Regions from separate parts of the Aliiglaciecola sp. 2_MG-2023 genome, predicted to be linked through region 2. Evidence: predicted binding sites of a transcription regulator. Region 2 holds the regulator's gene; each other region holds the start of a gene.

Region 1 (3,289 bases), on a different contig from region 2:
GGGCTGGCGAAGATGCAGCTGACGAAGTTGCAGGTTTTGCTTCAGTCTCGCCTGTAGGAGCAGGTTCAAATGCGTCAGGATTCCCTCTATTTTGCAAAAACTTCAAGCCGATTTGCGGGAATAATGCATAGGTTAATACGTCATCCACTTTTTCCTCAGCCAACTTAATATTTTGCTGTTGCGCAATTTCAGTCAATTCTGTGGTTAAGGCAGCTAATTCAGGTTCAATCAGATCAGCGGGTCGACAAGTAATAGGTTCTTGGCCATCTAATACTCTAGCTTGTAATTCTGCATTCACTGGCGCTGCGGTTGCGCCATACTCACCTTTAAGAACACCTGCAGTTTCCTTAGTGATGCTCTTATATCGTTCTCCGGTCAGCACATTTAATACAGATTGAGAACCAACGATTTGCGAAGTTGGAGTCACTAATGGAATAAAACCAAGATCTTCCCTTACTTTAGGAATTTCTTTGAGTACTTCATCCATTTTATCTTCAGCACCTTGTTCACGAAGTTGGTTTTCCATATTCGTCAACATTCCACCAGGCACTTGAGCAATTAATATTCGTGCATCAACGCCCTTCAAGCTACCTTCAAATTTAGCGTATTTTTTACGCACTTCTCTGAAGTAACTCGCGATTTCAGCCATCAGATGCAAATCTAAGCCGGTATCTCGGTCAGTACCTTCCACAATCGACATAATGGTTTCAGTTGCACTGTGCCCGTACGTCATACTCATAGATGATACCGCGCAATCAACCATATCAATACCCGCATCAATGGCTTTTTGATAAGTTGCGGTGCTTAGTCCAGTGGTTGCATGACATTGCATGGCAATAGGCACACTTATAATTTCTTTCAAGCGAGTAATTAGTTCTTCACATTCGTAAGGTTTCAACAACCCTGCCATATCTTTGATACACAAAGAATGTATGCCCATATCCTCTAAGGACTTAGCCATGTCTAGCCAACGCTCTAGGGTATGCACTGGACTTACTGTATAGGAAATCGTGCCTTGGGCATGTGCGCCTACAGAAACCACAGATTTAATCGCTGTTTCCAGATTTCGAGTGTCATTCATTGCATCGAAAATACGAAACACATCAACGCCATTGGTATGCGCTCTTTCTACAAACTTTTCAACTACATCATCTGCGTAGTGACGATACCCCAAAAGATTCTGCCCTCTTAGCAACATCTGCTGAGGTGTATTAGGCATGGCCTTTTTTAATTCACGGATACGATCCCAAGGATCTTCGCCAAGATAACGAATGCAAGAGTCGAATGTAGCGCCTCCCCAAGATTCCATTGACCAAAAGCCAACTTTATCTAATTTCGCTGCGATGGGTAACATATCATCCAATCGCATTCTAGTGGCTAATAAAGATTGGTGCGCATCACGCAGTACCAATTCAGTTATTTTAAGGGGGTTGCTCATGGAAACTCCTAAAAAATCGATTTATTTAGACTATCTATTTTTTCGATATTGGTGAACTGCGGCGGTTATTGCCGCAATAGGCACGGAAGAATTTGATTTGTCATTAGACACTTTCCTTTGTGTCCTAGCAGGATGCGCAGGGACAACTTCTTCAGGAAATCTTCGGTTAATTGCAGCAATTAAGTTTACTGCGCCGATTAGTAGTGTAAGGAAAACAAACACCACAACCATACCCACTACCATTAGGTTGGCAGCTTCAATTAGTAATTCAGAAATGGACGTTTGCATATAATTCACACTGTTATTAGTTTAGGTATCGATAAGTATCACTTAAGCATTGAAAACTCAACCAAAATCCACAAAGCAAACTGTATTTTTAGGGTACTTATTCAACTATTTTGAATTTTTACCCACTCAAGTCGCTGATTAGGCGTCTCCACCAATCATTTAGCCACTTTATACTGTAAATCTGTTCGAATACTTTTAGCGTTAGCTATAAAGTTAATTTAATGCAAAGCAGCGCTATCATACCAATCGTCACGTTTAGATTAATATTACTTATTGGTAATTACTTATAAATATTTAATTTAACTTCGGACATAAAAAAACCGCTTATAAAAGCGGTTTTTTTATTGCTTATACTTCAAATCATCTACGTCGATTTTATATTTCTAACTTCTCGAGATACGTTCTTTAGCAAAATGCTATTCAAGCACAAAATCGTAGTTTTGATTTTCGAACCTCCTGCGGAGCTTCGATTCAAATATGGCGCGTGTGGAAGGATGATTTCAGGCATCCTGCCTTACACCCCTTCGGGGCCGTGCTGCGCACGTTCAAAATCGTTCCTGACGATTTTGTCGAACCTCCTGCGGAGCTTCGATTCAAATATGGCGCGTGTGGAAGGATTCGAACCTCCGACCGCCTGGTTCGTAGCCAGGTACTCTATCCAGCTGAGCTACACACGCGTGGTATTTAACTTACTCTGTACTTACAACTGTCAAATTCTACTTCTAGTCTTTAACAGTTTTATCGAATTTCCTGCGGAGCTTCGATTCAATATGGCGCGTGTGGAAGGATGATTTCAGGCATCCTGCCTTCCACCCCTTCGGGGCCGCGCTTCGCACGTTCAAAATCGTTCCTGACGATTTTGTCGAACCTCCTGCGGAGCTTCGATTCAATATGGCGCGTGTGGAAGGATTCGAACCTCCGACCGCCTGGTTCGTAGCCAGGTACTCTATCCAGCTGAGCTACACACGCGTAAAAGACATTTGTTCCATTCCCGATAAAAAGGAATGGCGGAGAAGGAGGGATTCGAACCCTCGATAGGGCTACAAACCCTATACTCCCTTAGCAGGGGAGCGCCTTCAGCCACTCGGCCACCTCTCCAAATGTGGGAGCGAAGTTTACTGAATCACAAAAGGAAGTCAAACCTTTTTTTACACTTTACTACCTGTATGCTGGGATTTTAGACGATCAGCGTAAAACTGCAATAATATGATGGTATTTTGTACGAATTGATATGCTTATATTTTCGAGATAGTTAAAACAATTATTAAAAATAAAATAAAAAAAAAGGCTGGTTAACCAGCCTTCTTAGGTTTTTCACTTTACTTTATTCTACATCTTCGCTCGAATTGCCGGAACGTTCACTCGCAGTTCCATTTTTTTCTGCTTGAATGCGCATATAAATTTCTTCTCGATGCACAGATACTTCTTTGGGGGCGTTAACCCCTATTCTTACCTGATTCCCTTTAACACCCAATACAGTTACGGTGACTTCATCACCTACCATCAAGGTCTCACCTACACGACGGGTTAAAATTAGCATTCTATTGCTCCTTTTGCGTTATT
Region 2 (3,289 bases):
ATGAGAATGGTTGCCAACTGTTTTTTAGCAATAGTTGTAATCACATCTAGTACTAAGCGCCGATTAATTTCATCTAAGCCTTGTGTGGGTTCGTCTAACACTAAAAGTGACGGGAATTTCACTAAAGCTCGGGCGATCAGCAACAATCGCTGTTCACCAAAGCTAAGTTGTTTAAAGCTGTTATTGGCCAGTGGCCTAAGGCCAATTAAATCTAACCATGCTAATGCTTGTTGTTTTTGACTAGCACTCACGTCTTTGTACAAACCGATAGAATCCATGAATCCTGAAAGAACTACTGTCAAGGCATTGCAACCTACTCGATAGGAGCGGTGAATATCGGGGGAGACTATCCCCAAGTGCTTTTTAATGTCCCAAATGGTTTCACCGGTTCCCCGTCTATGCCCCATCACAGTGACATCATTACTGAAACATTGTGGACAGTCACCGGTAACCAATTGCAACAACGTTGATTTACCTGAGCCATTTGGTCCGGTAATAATAGTGTGTTGAAAAGTATCAATACTCAAATCGGCGGATTTGAGTGCGTGATTTTCGGCATAAATAACATTCGCGTTTTTGATGCGTACTAACGGTTTTTTATTGTGGCTATGTTTATCCGTTATCATTCGCTCAAGTAACGACTTATCCAGTGCGTCAAAAGCAAATATAGTGTCGATAGTGGCTTGCGCATCACTTACTGATAATCCACTCAAATCATGCAAACTATTATTTTCTACCAGCGCGAATGTTGTGATCCAGTCTGGGATGTCTTGACGATTACTGAGTAATATAATCAAGGTGATATCTTGGTGTTTTAGCTGACTTAACACCTGACTTAATTGCGCCCTTGATGATGGATCTAAATCATCAAATGGGTTATCCAAAATAATATAGGTAGCGCCAGATAATATCGCTTTTAAGATTAACAGCTTGCGCGACTCGCCAGTACTGAGCTGTCGAAAACCGGTATCAAGGCGATGTTCTAAGTGGAAGCTGGCAATAAATGGGTGGTCAAGTTTGTCTTGGGGTAAAAAGTCTTTTGCCGGAGTGCCAAAATCAATTTCATCGGTGAGATCAGTTTCGTCAATCTTTAATTCATTTTCATAAACTGCTTGTAAGGTTTCAAAAGAAACCAATGTTACCAACTGGTTTTCGGGGATAGTTAAGCTAGCGTATTCGGCATCTTTTAATTGCCCCAACAAAAGCTTATCAACATATTGTTTTCCGGCCCCATTTTTACCTAAAACAGCCACCGCAGCATTTTCTCGAATAAGCCATGAGTTTACGGTCAATTTAGGATGATGAAAGTGTTTGATTGTTATCATTACTACAGAACTCAAAATTTAAAATACGGCAACCAAACAATCTCTATTTGGTATAGATTGCCAAGAAATAATTTGTGTGTATTTTTAAAATTTACACGTTTTCAAATAGCGCTTCGACTTTTTTACGTGTTTCTTCAATATTGCTGATATCGGCAGGAGCAATAAATATCGTATCATCGCCCGCAATAGTGCCTAGTACGCCGTCTTTTTGGCTAAGAGAATCGAGTAAGCGGGCAATTAGTTGCGCGGCCCCTGGACTGGTACGAATGATTACCATGACATTGTTGTGCACAATATCTAATACTAATTGACGCAATGGGCTTTTTGCTGTGGGCATGCCCATCTCTGGAGGCAAACAATACACCATATCGCCACGAGCGTTGCGTGTTCGCACTGCACCAAATTTACTCAGCATTCGGGACACCTTGGATTGGCTAATACTGCCAAAGCCTTGTTCCGTTAGTGCATCAACAATTTCACCTTGAGAGCCAAAGCTTTCCGTTTTTAAAATATCTTTAAATGCTTTGACCAATTCTTCTTGTTTTGTATTAGACATGCCACCCTCGCTATTAACTGCTATAGTTTGACACAATCTAAACAGGGTAGGTAGCCTTGTTTACAAGCAGCAAAATACTTTGCATTAATATCATATAGTTAAAGTGTCTGTTTTGAGTTACTACTAAGTATTGAATTCGTAGCATCTAACCCATATATTCTGTTAAGCCTTAAAAACTAACTGAATGTTAGGCTAAAAGAGTTATATTGCAAAACAGATAGTGAACATTCACCACAATAAATTGTTTTTTCATGCGGCTTACTCTATGGTTTGCCGTCAATTTAATAGTCCCACAGGAGACAACTATGAAAGTAGCGGTATTAGGTGCTGCAGGCGGTATCGGTCAGGCCCTTTCTCTTTTATTGAAAACCCAGTTACCAGCTGGTTCCGAGTTAGCTTTATATGATGTTGCACCTGTTGTGCCAGGAGTGGCAGTTGATTTGAGCCACATCCCTACAGACGTAAAAGTTGAAGGTTTTGGTAAAGATGATTTAGCAACTGCGTTACAAGGTTGTGATATTGTTTTGATCCCAGCAGGGGTACCTCGTAAACCAGGTATGGATCGTTCTGATTTGTTCAATATCAATGCGGGTATCGTTAAGAACCTAGTTGAAGGTATTGCGGATAACTGTCCTGATGCATGTACATGTATTATTACCAACCCAGTTAACACTACTGTTGCGATTGCTGCAGAAACGTTAAAAGCTAAGGGTGTTTACAACAAAAACAAATTGTTCGGTGTAACTACTCTTGATGTTATCCGTTCTGAAACTTTTGTAGCTGAATTGAAAGGTTTGAGCTCTACTAGTGTGCACGTTCCTGTTATTGGTGGTCACTCTGGTACAACTATTTTACCTCTACTTTCACAAGTTGAAGGTGTGACATTTAGCGATGATGAAATAGCAAGTTTAACTACTCGCATTCAAAACGCTGGTACTGAAGTTGTTGAAGCAAAAGCCGGTGGCGGATCTGCTACTTTGTCAATGGGTCAAGCTGCGGCAAGATTCTGTTTGTCTCTAGTAGCTGCTATGAAAGGCGACAACGTGGTTGAATATACTTATGTTGAAACCAACTCAGACGACGCAGTATTCTTCTCTCACCCTGTAAGACTAGGTCCTAACGGTGTAGAAGAAATTCTACCCTACGGTGAGTTGAGTGAATTTGAACAAAACGCAAAAGATTCAATGCTTGACGGTTTGCGTGGCGATATTGAGTTAGGTGTTAAATTCGTAAAAGGTTAAGCATTTAACCTATTGCCGAACCTAACAAAAAGCCCCTTGTAGTTAACTACAAGGGGCTTTTTTATGCAGGCTAGTTCAGCCAGAATTAACCTGTATTACGCATGCCCACAGCAATACCTGCGATGGTTACCATCATTGCTCTTTCCAATAACGCATCGTGTTGACTG
Region 3 (3,289 bases), on a different contig from region 2:
TTTGACAGCAATCGACCATTACTGCCTTTACGAGCATTTTCTTTGAGAAACAAAGTGCATATTTCAGACACACCTGTGTAGTCGTTACAAAGCGTTAAAATATCCACAGTGTTGTGGATTTTAAGCTCACGAGAAGCATGCACTACTTTGCCACAATGATAGTGGTAAAAAGAGTCTTCTAGGCCGACTGTCGCAGCAATGCCACTGGTACCGACTACTTCATTTGTATCGGTATCTTCCATGACGAATAAATAGCTTTGATTAGCGGGTTTATCGACTTTCTCTCGAAAAGCAATTTCAGATTGTTCTATTTTGCGTCGTAACAAAGCCTCGTTTACAGGCAGTGATGTAAAACCAATACCTGACTCAACAGCAATATCATACAAGGCATCATAATCATTTAACGCAATAGGACGGATCACTTTCATAATAGCGTGCTCACTTTACTGGTTGCGTTTTAGCTTAGCTATTTACAACATGCTCAATGGCACGTTCAAAACGCACTAAACCTTCGGCGATATCTTCATCAGGGATGACTAATGAAGGTGCAAATCGCACAACATTTGCGCCAGCAACTAAGCACATCATATTGTTAGCAGCAGAAGCCACTAAAAAGTCTCTTGCTTTACCGTGATATTGTTCATTCAGGGCACAACCAATTAATAAACCTTGGCCGCGAATTTCACTGAATACATTGAACTTTTGATTAATTTTTCCTAAACCATCGCGGAATAGTTTTTCTTTACGCTTAACATCTTGCAGAACCGCTGGCGTGTTAACAATGTCTAAAACTTTTTCTGCAACTGCGCAAGCTAATGGGTTACCACCGTAAGTACTTCCGTGCGTGCCGACTTTCAAGCTAGCCGCTATTTTAGAGGTGGTTAGCATTGCACCGATTGGGAAACCGCCGCCTAATGATTTTGCCGTTGTGAGGATGTCAGGGACGACGTTTAAGCCCATATATGCGTATAAATGTCCTGTACGGCCAACGCCCGATTGCACTTCATCAAAAATAAGTAATGCGTTGTGTTCAGAACATAAAGCCCGCACGCCTTCTACAAATTCTTGGCTAGAACTGATTACTCCACCTTCACCTTGCAAAGGTTCCATAATCACGGCGCAGGTTTTATCCGAGATAATGTCTTTAAGTGCATCAAGGTTGTTGAAATCCACATGCTCAACAGCACCTGGTTTAGGACCAAAACCATCAGAATAAGCTGATTGACCGCCAACAGTTACGGTGAAAAATGTACGTCCGTGAAAACCCTGATTAAAAGCGATGATTTGATTTTTGTCTTCACCAAAATGCTCTAGTGCGTAGCGTCTAGCTAGTTTCAGTGCAGCCTCGTTTGCTTCTGCACCTGAATTTGCAAAGTAAACTTTATCAGCGAAGGTAGCGTGAGTTAATTTTTTACCTAAGCGAAGAGCCGGCTCATTGGTGAATACGTTACTGACATGCCACAATTTTTCGCCTTGTTCTTTCAAGGTGGCGACTAAATCAGGATGGCAATGGCCTAATACGTTCACAGCGATACCACCGGCAAAGTCTATGTATTCTTTTCCTTCCTGATCCCAAACTCGAGATCCTTGACCTTTTACAGGAACAATTGCCGCTGGGTTGTAATTGGGAACCATAACTTCGTCAAACGTTGCGCGTGTTACTTGCATTCTTTACCTCACTTAAAATTCTGGACGTCTATTTTCACTTGTGATTAATACTGGGTTGGTCACCAAAAAATACTTGCCGAACGACCAATTTGGACTGCGCATTGTGTCAGATTTTATTCAATCTGTCTCTAGGGTAAACGCCGAAAACCCTTAAATTTAAAGGGATGCGGCTAATTTTGCAGGAATAGTGAATAACTATTTAAACTAAGCAATCTGCTGTTTATGCATAAAATTGTGCTACGCCATACAATTTTATGCATCTCTAAAATTGTCTATGGATAGCCGCTTTTGAGGCTGAACTGTTTTGATTAAATTTACTTACAGCGAAATTAGATTCTAACTAGAATTGAGAGTTTATCTAATTCACAAGATCATAAAGCAATCATGATAGTTGCATGAATATGTAAAAAAAATTTTAAAAATTATGGGGATAAACGAATTTACTGAGACGTTTTGATTATTTTTCATCCAAAATTATATCAAAATCTCGCAAATTAGTTTTCTTCAATTCGCCCAAAGCACCTTTAGGAAAGCAAAATTGACGTAGATATATTTTTGCTTCGTCTAAGGAAATCAACTTATTCGATTTAAGAGTTCGATATCGATTGTAGGCTTCACCTTGGGCTAGTACTTTACCAAATGGAGACATTTCGCCTATTTCTTTGTAGTTAGCAAATTCGTTCATGGCTTCAACAAAAACCAGTCGTTTGAATGGCATCCGCGAAATGAGCTCTGTGCTTAGTGAATAACCATAGGTAGTTAACGCATTGAGTAAAAACGTTTCTGAAGGTACAACTTCCCCCAACGCAAAATGTTCATCTCTCTTGCGCTCATTTTGCGCTTCGAGTACCGCTTCTCTGTGCACCTGCTCAAATAATTTAAAAAATAGGCGCACTATTACTATTTTACCGAAGTCATGGAATAACCCCAGTAGAAAGGCATTATAACTATCTAGTTTATTCAATTGCGCTAACTTTTTACATGACATCGCTGTACCAATAGACGCATCCATCATTTGCACTTTGATTTTTGGAAAAGGATCGGTAATTTGCGGTAAACAACGTCGAAATGCTATGGAAGGGATCAGCATCTTAATATTCTCAACGCCTAGATAGCTTAACGCGGTTTTTAAACTTTCAACTACAACTACTTTGCCATTTGAGTCTACTCTACGATATTTAGGGGTATTGATAAGCCTAATCAATTCATCATAAAGCCAAGGCATTCCAGCCGCTATAGGTTCAATTTTGCTGATGGAAGTTGATTTGGCCGCCAGCGAATCAAGTAGTGCGGGCAGGTTGTGGTCAAAGCCTAACACTTCGTTGAATAGTTTATCAGTATCTTCGAGTTGAGCTTCTAAGCGCTTGATAACCTCATTATGAACCATGTTTTGGATATCTTGCACATAGTTAGTGTGAGAACGTCGATTGAGCTCTTTATCATGTCTAGCTTGTTTCTCAACTTGCAGCAGTGTGCGCTGAGCTTCACTATTCGCGGGCAATTCAACATCCTTTGTTTCTGTACCTGCTCCCATATGCTGCTGGGCTAATTTTAGGCTAATAGTCAGGTAATCAAAGCGTAGGTTGATTTCGTTTTTTAATGCCAAAAGTTCGCTCATTGA

The links. The regulator ArgR, encoded in region 2, controls arginine synthesis, uptake and breakdown. The targets are predictions, from matches to a motif close to ANTGAATANNTATTCANT.
Region 1: the regulator ArgR is predicted to act here: its motif matches at 1,836-1,853, upstream of Q4567_RS04045 (OadG family protein).
Region 3: the regulator ArgR is predicted to act here: its motif matches at 1,855-1,872, upstream of Q4567_RS02725 (aspartate aminotransferase family protein).

Annotation. Positions count from the first base shown of each region.
Region 1 covers NZ_JAUORY010000003.1:47,630-50,918, forward strand. Annotated here, with positions in the region: gene oadA (sodium-extruding oxaloacetate decarboxylase subunit alpha) at 1-1,438, opposite strand, end outside; gene Q4567_RS04045 (OadG family protein) at 1,469-1,726, opposite strand; tRNA gene Q4567_RS04050 (tRNA-Arg) at 2,327-2,403, opposite strand; tRNA gene Q4567_RS04055 (tRNA-Arg) at 2,619-2,695, opposite strand; tRNA gene Q4567_RS04060 (tRNA-Ser) at 2,732-2,824, opposite strand; gene csrA (carbon storage regulator CsrA) at 3,051-3,266, opposite strand.
Region 2 covers NZ_JAUORY010000015.1:28,218-31,506, forward strand. Annotated here, with positions in the region: gene Q4567_RS14785 (ATP-binding cassette domain-containing protein) at 1-1,325, opposite strand, end outside; gene argR (transcriptional regulator ArgR) at 1,417-1,881, opposite strand; gene mdh (malate dehydrogenase) at 2,187-3,122, shown strand; gene ppc (phosphoenolpyruvate carboxylase) at 3,208-3,289, opposite strand, start outside.
Region 3 covers NZ_JAUORY010000002.1:166,355-169,643, forward strand. Annotated here, with positions in the region: gene astA (arginine N-succinyltransferase) at 1-428, opposite strand, end outside; gene Q4567_RS02725 (aspartate aminotransferase family protein) at 463-1,668, opposite strand; gene Q4567_RS02730 (HDOD domain-containing protein) at 2,126-3,286, opposite strand.